DNA from 3 places in the Erwinia sp. PME.40.26/001 genome. Region 1 is predicted to be linked to each of the others. Evidence: riboswitches for the same ligand, from Rfam matches in the RefSeq annotation. Region 1 holds a riboswitch; each other region holds the start of a gene.
The links. Region 1 has a riboswitch for thiamine pyrophosphate ahead of ACZ3HG_RS05260 (TenA family protein). Riboswitches for the same ligand answer to the same signal wherever they lie in the genome.
Positions count from the first base shown of each region.

Region 1 (3,274 bases):
GGGGCGGTTCTCATACAGGGTGCGGGCGATGGCCGCACGCTGGCGCATGCCGCCGGAGAGGGCGGCGGGATGAAGGCCGGCATAGTCGTGCAGCCCGACGCGCGCCAGCAGGTGGTCAGCCCGGGCACTGTCAACGGGCTCCCTGCGCAGCCGCGCGCCGAGGGTGACGTTGTCGCGGATCGACAGCCACGGATAAAGCAGATCTTTCTGACCCATCCAGGCGATGCGCCCGGCCAGCGGCAGGCCGTCGCTGCCGCAGACCGAACCGGCATCGGGCGGGAGCAGCCCGGCAATGATCTTCAGCAGGCTGGTTTTGCCGCAGCCGCTGGCCCCCAGCAGCGCAACAAAACGCCCGGCGGGAATATCCACGCTGAGATCGCTGAAGAGCGGGCGCGGGCCGAAGCGCAGCGTCAGATGGCGAACCGCGATGCCCGGCGGTGGCGAAGCGGAATGGGCGGTCACGGGGTCGGTACCGCGTTGAGTCCCATCTGCCAGAAAGCCGACTCCAGGCGGGTAGCGGTGGTAAAAATCTCGGACAGGGCAGGGAAGCGGCTGCCGGCTCCCCGCTGCTGGCCGACCGTTTCCAGCAGTGCAAGGGCGGCACGTACCCCGGTCAGGTAGTCCGGGTCCGCATAGTTGCGGATCCAGGAAGCGTAAGGGCTGCCTGCCAGCACCGTGCGGGGGGAGGCCAGCAGGCCCAGGCCGATTTCGGCATACCCTGCCACACAGGGGAGCAGGGCGGCCAGCAGATCCAGCGCATCCCCTGAGTGACCGATATCCAGCACGTAGCGGGTGTAGTTCATGGTTTCTGCCGCCTCCGGTTCAGCGGCCATCTGTGCCTCGTTCAGCCCCCAGCTCTCGCAGTAGCGGACGTGCAGCGGCAGTTCGCTGACAATGGCATTGAGCGAGGCGGTAGCGGCACGCATCTCCGGCAGCGTGCGCAGCTTGCTGACCAGCAGCGCCCAGGCACGGGCAAAGTGGATCAGAAACAGGTAATCCTGGGTCAGATAGCGGCGAAAGGCGGTTTCGGGCAGCGTGCCCGTTGAGAGCTGCTGAATAAACGGATGCGCCACATAGTCCTGCCAGTCGTTGCCCGCCTGCTGGCGTAAACGTCCGTACAGGCCGTGGCTGAAATCGACAGGCTCAATGGTGTTCGACACAGAATCCCCTCATTTAAGTGGCGATCCAGGTGCGCGGAGGTGTGATCAGGCGAGAATAATGCCTACCCGTCCCTTCGCTGGCATGACCCAGATCAGGTTCAAAGGGTTCGGCTTATTACGCCATCTCAGCCCATACAGGACACCCCTCGGAGTGAATTGTTATACGATAATTCATTTTGGATAGCAATCCTTGCCAGCTGGCGAGATAGCGCGTACTTATACTGAATTGATTCGTTTTATCCTGTTGAGAAACCCTATGAAAAGTATTGGATTCCTGTCATTCGGTCACTGGACACCGTCCCCGCAGTCCGGCACCCGTTCAGCCGCTGACGCCCTGCTACAGTCTATCGACCTGGCCGTGGCGGCGGAAGAGCTCGGCGCAGACGGCGCGTATTTTCGCGTCCACCACTTCGCCCGTCAGTTAAGTTCACCCTTCCCGCTGATGGCCGCCGTCGGGGCGAAAACCCGGCGCATTGAGATTGGCACCGGGGTGATCGATATGCGTTACGAGAACCCGATGTATATGGCGGAAGATGCCGGTTCCGCTGACCTGATTTCAGGGGGGCGTCTGCAGCTGGGCATCAGCCGGGGTTCCCCTGAACAGGTGATCGACGGCTGGCGCTATTTTGGCTATCAGCCTGCGGAAGGGGAAAACGAGTCGGATATGGCGCGTCATCACACCGAAGTGCTGCTGGATGTGCTGCGCGGCGAAGGCTTTGCCAAACCGAACCCGCAGCCGATGTTTCCTAACCCGCCGGGCATGCTGCGCGTGGAGCCGTTCTCTGAAGGGCTGCGCGACCGCATCTGGTGGGGGGCGGGCTCCAATGCCACGGCGGTGTGGGCGGCCAGGCTGGGGATGAATCTGCAAAGCTCGACGCTGAAGGATGATGAAACCGGCGAACCTTTCCACATTCAGCAGGCGGCACAAATCCGCGCCTATCGTGAAGCGTGGAAAGCCGCGGGACACCTGCGTACGCCGCGCGTCTCGGTCAGCCGCAGTATTTTTGCGCTGGTGAACGAGAAGGATCGGGCGTACTTCGGCAACAGCGGTAAAGAAGGGGATAAGGTGGGGTATCTTGATGAGAAAACCCGGGCGATTTTTGGCCGCAGCTACGCCGCAGAACCTGACCGGCTGATTGAACAGCTGGCGCAGGACGAAGCGATTGCCGAAGCCGATACGCTGCTGCTCACCGTGCCGAATCAGCTGGGGGTGGATTACTGCGCACACACCATTGAAGCGATCCTTAAGCATGTGGCGCCAGGGCTGGGATGGCGTAACTAAGCGGGGGCTGGGGAACCGCCAGGCGTGCCTGGCGGTGACGTCAGCGTTAAAAGAGGTATTTCGCCCGCACGCGTGCGCCGTAACGTGGCTGATGATTTCCCCGATCGTCATCGGCGGCATTCAGCCATGACGCGTAACCGCCAAGATAGACCGTGAAGTTGGGCATATCGAGGATATCGGGAAGCTGCCAGGAGGTATGCAGGGTATGAATGTCGTAGCGCCCCGGCTGGAAGATAGCGCAGTCAGCGGTACACTCCTCACTGACACCGGACGCTGAGAATTCCGTGATATTATTATGGGCGTAGATATAGCCCAGTTCGACACGATGCCAGAGAGCATTAATCCCGGCGCTAAAGTCGGTTTCCTCCCGGGCATCCATATAGGCCGTATTCACGTTCACCACGGTGCCATTCTGCGGGTTGTTCTTTAACGTATTCCACGTCATGGTCAGCCCGTAGCCGGTGCGCTCCGACTGATCGCGCCAGCGGCCGTCACGGTCGGTATAGCCATAGGCGTTATTCACGATATTGCTTTCCATGGCGGCGGCGACGGACCAGATATCGGATCGCCATGCCACGACCGGGCGCACGTACATCACATTTTTCTGGTTTTCCATCGTGCGGCCGTGATAACGCTGATCCACATACAGCGCGCTGCCATCCTCAATCAGGGTGTTCACTTCAACGTACCACTTATCCCAGGTTTGGCTCAGCAGCAGGTTACCGCCGCTGTTACTGCGGCCACGCGCCTCCTTCATCATGTAGATATAGCCGTAGCCGTCGCTGTACAGATCGTTAGCGGTATTGCCCGAGTATTCGATAAAGGTGTCCTG
Region 1 covers NZ_JBVHNP010000001.1:1,069,741-1,073,014, reverse strand. The annotation lists gene ACZ3HG_RS05265 (ABC transporter ATP-binding protein) at 1-462, opposite strand, end outside; gene ACZ3HG_RS05260 (TenA family protein) at 459-1,148, opposite strand; TPP riboswitch at 1,213-1,317, opposite strand; gene ACZ3HG_RS05255 (LLM class flavin-dependent oxidoreductase) at 1,417-2,442, shown strand; gene ACZ3HG_RS05250 (carbohydrate porin) at 2,489-3,274, opposite strand, start outside.

Region 2 (3,274 bases), on a different contig from region 1:
CGCCGTCACGCCGTTAACCATCAGCATTCCCAGCGTCAGGACGCCAATGGTGACCGACCAGAAGATACGCAGCCAGTTTGGCGCATCATTGTTGATGTCCGCCAGACGCGAGGTAAAGTTGCCCAGCACCAGTGAACCGGAGTCCGCGGAGGTAACATAGAACAGCAGGCCGGTGATGGTGGCCACCGAGGCGCTGAAAGTAAAGCCAGGATACTGCGCCAGCAGACTGTAGAAGCCGCGCTCCGGGTGCGCCATGGTCTCTTCAGCGAAGGCCATATTGCCGTGAATAATCTCGTATAGGGCGCTGTTACCAAAGATCGACAGCCACAGCAGGGTAAAGATAAATGGAATGGTCAGCGTCCCTACCACAAACTGGCGGATAGTACGGCCGCGGGAAATACGCGCCAGGAACAGGCCAACAAACGGTGACCAGGCGACCCACCAGGCCCAGAAGAACAGCGTCCAGTTGTTCATCCATTCCGTTGGACGATCGAAGGCGAAACTGTTCAGCGTCATGCCCATAAAGCGGTTGATGTAATCCCCGACGTTGAGCACCAGCGCATTCAGCAGGAAGCTGGTATCACCGACGAACAGCACAAACAGGATCAGACCAAAGGCCAGCAGCACGTTGAGCTCTGACAGGAAGCGAATGCCCTTATTCACGCCAGAGGTGACCGAGATAGTGGCCATGATGACCGACAGCACGATCAGCCCGGCCTGCGCCGTCAGTCCTTCCGGCACATCAAACAGCACCTTCAGGCCATAGTTCAGCTGCACAACGCCGATGCCCAATGTGGTGGCAATACCAAAAATCGTCCCGAGCACGGCGGCGATGTCCACGGTATGACCGATTGGCCCGTTAATACGTTTACCGAAAATAGGGTACAGGGCCGAACGAATGGTCAGAGGCAGGCCGTAGCGATAGCTGAAGTAACCCAGGGCGATGCCCATCAGGGCATACATGGACCAGCCGGTCAGACCGTAGTGGAACAGCGTCCAGACCATCGCCTGACGCGCGGCTTCCATCGTCTGTCCCTGGCCCTCTGGCGGCATCATATACTGCGTGACCGGCTCGGCGACGGAGAAGAACATCAGATCGATACCGATACCGGCGGCAAACAGCATGGCTGCCCAGCTCATCAGGCTGAACTCGGGCTTGGACTGCTCAGGACCGAGCTTAATGGAACCAAAGCGGGAACAGGCCATAAAGATAACGAACACGATGTACAGCGTGGCGGCCAGCAGGTAATACCAGCCGAAGGTGTTGGATACCCAGTCGAGGGTACGATTAATCCAGCGATCGGAAAAATCAGTGAACAGAATAGTCGTCATGGAGAACAGCAGGATCAATACTGCTGAGGTGTAGAAAACCACGGGGTTGATACGATCTTTTTGAGGCTTTCCTGGTATTTCAGTCGTCGGCATAATGTCTCCGCAAAAAATGATCAGGGAAAGAACCTGAAGTCCGCTCTGCGAAGCGCGCATTAGCGCATACTGGGTAAAATCCGCCGTATATCCGCTAATTACACTGGGAGAACCATCAGGATGAATATTAGTGTAATTTATTGATTAATCGTTATAACTCTTGACTCAAATCGCCTCCGGAAAGTAAATTTTGTGTAAACAGAAGCACGAATGATAGTTTTTATTGATTGAGCATTCAATTAAAAAAATTTCAGCGTCTCAAATTGCCGTCTTTTTCCCCATTAAAACCGCATATCGCTTGACGATTCCCACCCGGTAAAATAAAACTATTTCCTGTCAGGGGAGTCTCGCCAGAGAGACTGAGAGGCTAATGAGCGATTTATCGCGGCGTAGCGACCCTTAGAACCTGACCCAGTTGATACTGGCGTAGGAAGACGCGTACCCTGATGACGGGCCAGCCGGCCACCCAGCGTACCCGCGCGAAGGCCTGTGTTTATTCCGCCTCAGCCTTTTTCCTTATCCTTATCACGGGTCTCATCTAGTTTTGAGAGGCTAACGTGACGCTATTGGTAACCCCCCTTCTCCCTGTCAGGATCCTTACCTCATGAGCCGCTGGTCTGTGATCGGTGACGGCGTTGCCGGGCTGTGCATCGCCACGATGCTGGCAGAGCACGGCCAGGCCGTGGAGGTGATCACTTCACCGCGGCATGATGCGGCATCCCACTGGGCAGGCGGAATGCTGGCCCCCTGGTGCGAAGGCGAAAGCGCCCCGGCGGAGGTTGTTGAGCTGGGCCAGCGGTCTGCCCCGTGGTGGTCTGCACGTGTCAAAGGCGTGGAGCATCAGGGCACCCTGGTAGTCGCCCCCCCGCGCGACGCGCCTGAACTCACCCGTTTTTCGCGCATGACGCACGCCCATCAGTGGGTGGAACCGGTCACGCTGGAACCCGCCCTGGAAGGGCGCTTTGCCCGCGGGCTGTTCTTTGCCGGCGAGGCCCATCTCGACCCGCGCAGCGCGCTGCAGCAGCTGCGGGCCAGCCTGCTTCAACACGGCGTTGACTTCCATCAGGACAAGCCCGGCGGCACGGTTATTGACTGCCGGGGGATCCACGCTGCCCACGAACAGCCGGGACTGCGCGCCGTTCGCGGCGAAATGCTGATCCTGCACAGCGATGAGGTGCAATTCTCCCGGCCCATCCGCTTACTCCATCCCCGCTTTCCCTGTTACCTCGTACCGCGCACGGGGGGGCGCTTTATGCTGGGGGCGACCATGGTGGAAAGCCACGATGACAGCCCGATCAGCGCCCGCGCCATGATGGAGCTGCTAAGTGCCGCTTACGCCATCCACCCGGCACTGGCCGAAGCCAGAGTGCTGGAAAGCGGCACCGGGCTGCGTCCGGCCTACGCTGATAATGTCCCTGCCATTCATCGCCATAACGGCGTCTGGTCCGTTAACGGCATGTACCGGCACGGCTTTCTTCTCGCGCCAGTGATGGCGGAAAACCTGATGCAGCAACTGATACAGGAAAACCTGATATGAAAATTCAGCTTAACGGCCAGCCGGTCGATACTGCCGCCCGCACCCTGGCGGAATTGCTGCGCGAACAGCAGATTGACGCAGGCTGTGTCGCCAGCGCGTTAAATGGACAGTTCGTGCCCCGCGCCCGCTATGAAACGCAGCCGATCACATCAGGCTGTGAACTCGAAGTCCTGTCACCCATGCAGGGGGGATAAACGATGTTTTATGATTTTGTACCCCAGTCACGTTTTCTGCTCGGTACCGCCGGGTACCCCTCTCCGGCGATCCTGCAGCAGGCGCTTGCGGCCTCCGGCAGTGAAATTATCACCGTCA
Region 2 covers NZ_JBVHNP010000008.1:49,105-52,378, reverse strand. The annotation lists gene ACZ3HG_RS18780 (choline transporter) at 1-1,425, opposite strand, end outside; TPP riboswitch at 1,754-1,875, shown strand; gene ACZ3HG_RS18775 (FAD-dependent oxidoreductase) at 2,030-2,962, shown strand; gene thiS (sulfur carrier protein ThiS) at 2,959-3,156, shown strand; gene ACZ3HG_RS18765 (thiazole synthase) at 3,160-3,274, shown strand, end outside.
Region 2: it holds a riboswitch for thiamine pyrophosphate, as region 1 does, so the genes downstream of both, ACZ3HG_RS18775 (FAD-dependent oxidoreductase) here and ACZ3HG_RS05260 (TenA family protein) in region 1, are expected to answer to the same signal.

Region 3 (3,274 bases), 290 kb from region 1:
ATAACGTATTGCTTCCGGTAATGCCGTTCAGTGCATTCAGGGCGTCATCCGGCAGGTGGAGTGACGCCGCTGCCAGGTTTTCCTGCAGGTGGGCAACGGATGATGTTCCCGGGATCAGCAGGATGTTAGGTGAACGGTGAAGAAGCCAGGCCAGGGCGACCTGCAGGGGTGTGGCGTTGAGCTGTTCGGCAACGCGGGTCAGCGTAGCAGACTGAAGCGGATTAAAACCGTTAAGCGGGAAGAAAGGCACATAGGCAATCCCTTCCCGGGCCAGCGCATCAATCAGCGCATCATCGGTGCGGTGTGCCAGGTTGTAATGATTCTGAACGCAGACGATCTCGCAGATTGCGCGGCCTTCGGCAATTTGCGCCGGGGTGACGTTGCTCAGACCAATATGCTTGATCAGCCCCTGTTGCTGTAGGGCGGCCAGCGCCGTCAGCGGTTCTTCAATGGAACCTTCCTGCGGGCGGGCGGTATTAAACATGATCCTGAGATTGACCACATCCAGCTGCGCCAGCCCCAGGTTTCGCAGGTTGTCATGGACGGCATTGACCAGCTCCCCGGGGGACATGGCCGGGATCCATCCGCCTTTTTTATCTCTCAGCGCCCCAATTTTGGTCACCAGCGTGAGGTCATCAGGATAGGGCGCGAGTGCCTCGCGGATCAGTTTGTTGGTGATATGTGGGCCGTAAAAATCACTGGTATCAATATGATTGACGCCGGCCGCCACTGCTGCCCTGAGAACCGCCAGCGCGCGGTCAGGATCGTTGGGCGGGCCAAAAACGCCGGGGCCTGCCAGCTGCATTGCGCCATAGCCCAGTCGTTTTACCTGACGCGAACCCAGAGAGAAGAGGCCGGATGTACGGATGTTGTGCATAGTCATTTCCTGAAGGAGAGGTGGGATAACACAAGGAACAGCGAGGTTTAATCTTAAGCCCGCGCATCACGTCCTATCCATGCTATAAAGTCCGTATTATCTTTTTAATCGTCCAAAATTAATCATGGATCCTCTTTCTGATATTCTCGCGTTGCTCAAGCCACAACGGTATGTTTCCGGCGTCCTCGACGTGGGCGGAGACTGGGCGGTGCGTTTTCCGCCTAACGCAGGCATCAAATGTTATTCAATGGTGTCGGGCGGCTGCTGGCTGTCTGTCGAAGGGGGACCCGACCCGGTACGATTGTCGGCGGGGGACTGCTTCCTGCTTCCTACCGGACGTCCCTTTGTTATGGCCAGCGACCTGTCACACCCGGCGACAGACTGGGCGGTGGTGTTTGCCGCCCCGCGCGCCGGCGGGGTGATCCGTCACAACGGCGGGGGAGACTGCCTGATGACCGGCAGCCGCTTCTTCCTGGACGACCCCCACGCCACGATTCTGCTGACCATGCTGCCAGCGGTGATCCATCTGCGGGCGGAAAATGACCAGGCGACCCTGCGCTGGCTGGTTGCGCAGATGATGGCCGAGCTGGATGAACAGCGTCCGGGACATGCCCTGATCGCTGAACATCTGGCACATATGATACTGATACAGGCGCTGCGGCAGCATATGGAGTCGGGCGGTAAAGGGCACGCGGTGGGCTGGCTGTATGCCCTGGCCGATCACCAGGTGGGTGCGGCGCTGCAGGCCATGCACGCCGATCCGGCTTATCGCTGGACGCTACAAACGCTGGCACAGCGTGCCGGTATGTCCCGCTCGGCCTTTGCGCTGAAGTTTAAAACAAAGGTCGGGTCCTCAACGATGGACTACCTGACCCGCTGGCGCATGCTGCTGGCCGGGGACAAACTGCTGAATACCGACCTGCCCATTTCTGCGCTTGCTCCCTCGCTGGGCTATGAGTCTGAAAGCGCCTTCAGTACCGCCTTTAAACGCACGATGGGCTGTTCGCCGCGTGACTATGTGCGGCGTCATTCCCCGCCGGGGGGCAGATCGCGCTGAAGATACCCTGATGACCGACGGCAGGGCAGCACGGCCCGGGGCTTGCCAATACTCTGCCACTTCCTTATGCTGGCACCGACTGTAAAAAATCATCACTGACTCGGGGTGCCCTTCTTTGTGAAGGCTGAGAAATACCCGTATAACCTGATCTGGATAATGCCAGCGTAGGGAAGTCAGATGCCCGACCGGCATCGCCTTCTTGATCGCCGGTTGGGAGCGAAGAATGATCCAACCTCAAGACCTCAGCCACACCGATATGGCGCATTCCCTGCGGCTGTATCGTCAGCATTCCCCTCTGACCCACTGTATGACCAATGATGTGGTACAGGCCTTTACGGCTAATGTGCTGCTGGCGCTGGGGGCTTCCCCGGCAATGGTGATCGATCCGCAGGAGGCGGCACAGTTCAGCCCTGTTGCCGATGCCCTGCTGGTGAATGTCGGTACGCTGACCCGCAGCCGCAGCGAAGCGATGCTGGCGGCCATTAATGCCGCCAGGCAGGCCGGGCGTCCCTGGACGTTAGATCCGGTAGCCGTTGGCGCACTGGACTTCCGCACGGCCTTCTGCCAGCAAACGCTGGGACTGAAACCGGCCGCTGTCCGGGGGAACGCTTCCGAAATCATGGCGCTGGCCAGGCAGAGCGTCAGCGGCCGGGGCGTCGACAGCCGGCATGCCTCCACGGCGGCGCTGCAGGCGGCTGTTTCGCTGGCGCAGGAGACAGGCGCGATTGTGGCCGTCACCGGTGAAACCGATTTTATTACCGATGGCCTCCGTACCCTGAGCGTGGGCGGCGGCGACCCGCTGATGACGCGGGTGGTAGGGACCGGCTGTGCGCTGTCGGCGGTCGTGGCCGGCTTTGCCGCACTGCCGGGCGACCGCCTCACACATGTGGCCAGCGCCTGCCGCGTGGTGTCGCTGGCCGGTGAGCGTGCGGCCGCAGCGGTGGACGGGCCAGGCAGTTTCATTCCGGCCTTTCTTGATGCCCTGTACCGGCTGAACCCGGAGGTGCAGTGATGAAAAGGATTAACGCGCTGACAATTGCCGGTACTGACCCCAGCGGTGGGGCAGGGATCCAGGCTGACCTGAAAGCATTCTCCGCGCTGGGTGCGTATGGCACCAGCGTGATCACCGCGCTGGTGGCGCAGAACACCACCGGCGTGCAGTCGATCTGCCGCGTTGAGCCGGCGTTTGTTGCCGCGCAGCTGGATTCCGTTTTGTCGGACGTGCGCATCGACACGATTAAAATTGGCATGCTGTCAGAAAGCGCCATCGTCGAGGTGGTGTCCGGGCGGTTGAAACAGACCCGCGTTCCCTGGGTGGTGCTGGATACGGTGATGCTGGC
Region 3 covers NZ_JBVHNP010000001.1:1,363,604-1,366,877, reverse strand. The annotation lists gene ACZ3HG_RS06530 (aldo/keto reductase family oxidoreductase) at 1-877, opposite strand, end outside; gene ACZ3HG_RS06525 (AraC family transcriptional regulator) at 1,002-1,934, shown strand; TPP riboswitch at 2,026-2,122, shown strand; gene thiM (hydroxyethylthiazole kinase) at 2,158-2,946, shown strand; gene thiD (bifunctional hydroxymethylpyrimidine kinase/phosphomethylpyrimidine kinase) at 2,946-3,274, shown strand, end outside.
Region 3: it holds a riboswitch for thiamine pyrophosphate, as region 1 does, so the genes downstream of both, thiM (hydroxyethylthiazole kinase) here and ACZ3HG_RS05260 (TenA family protein) in region 1, are expected to answer to the same signal.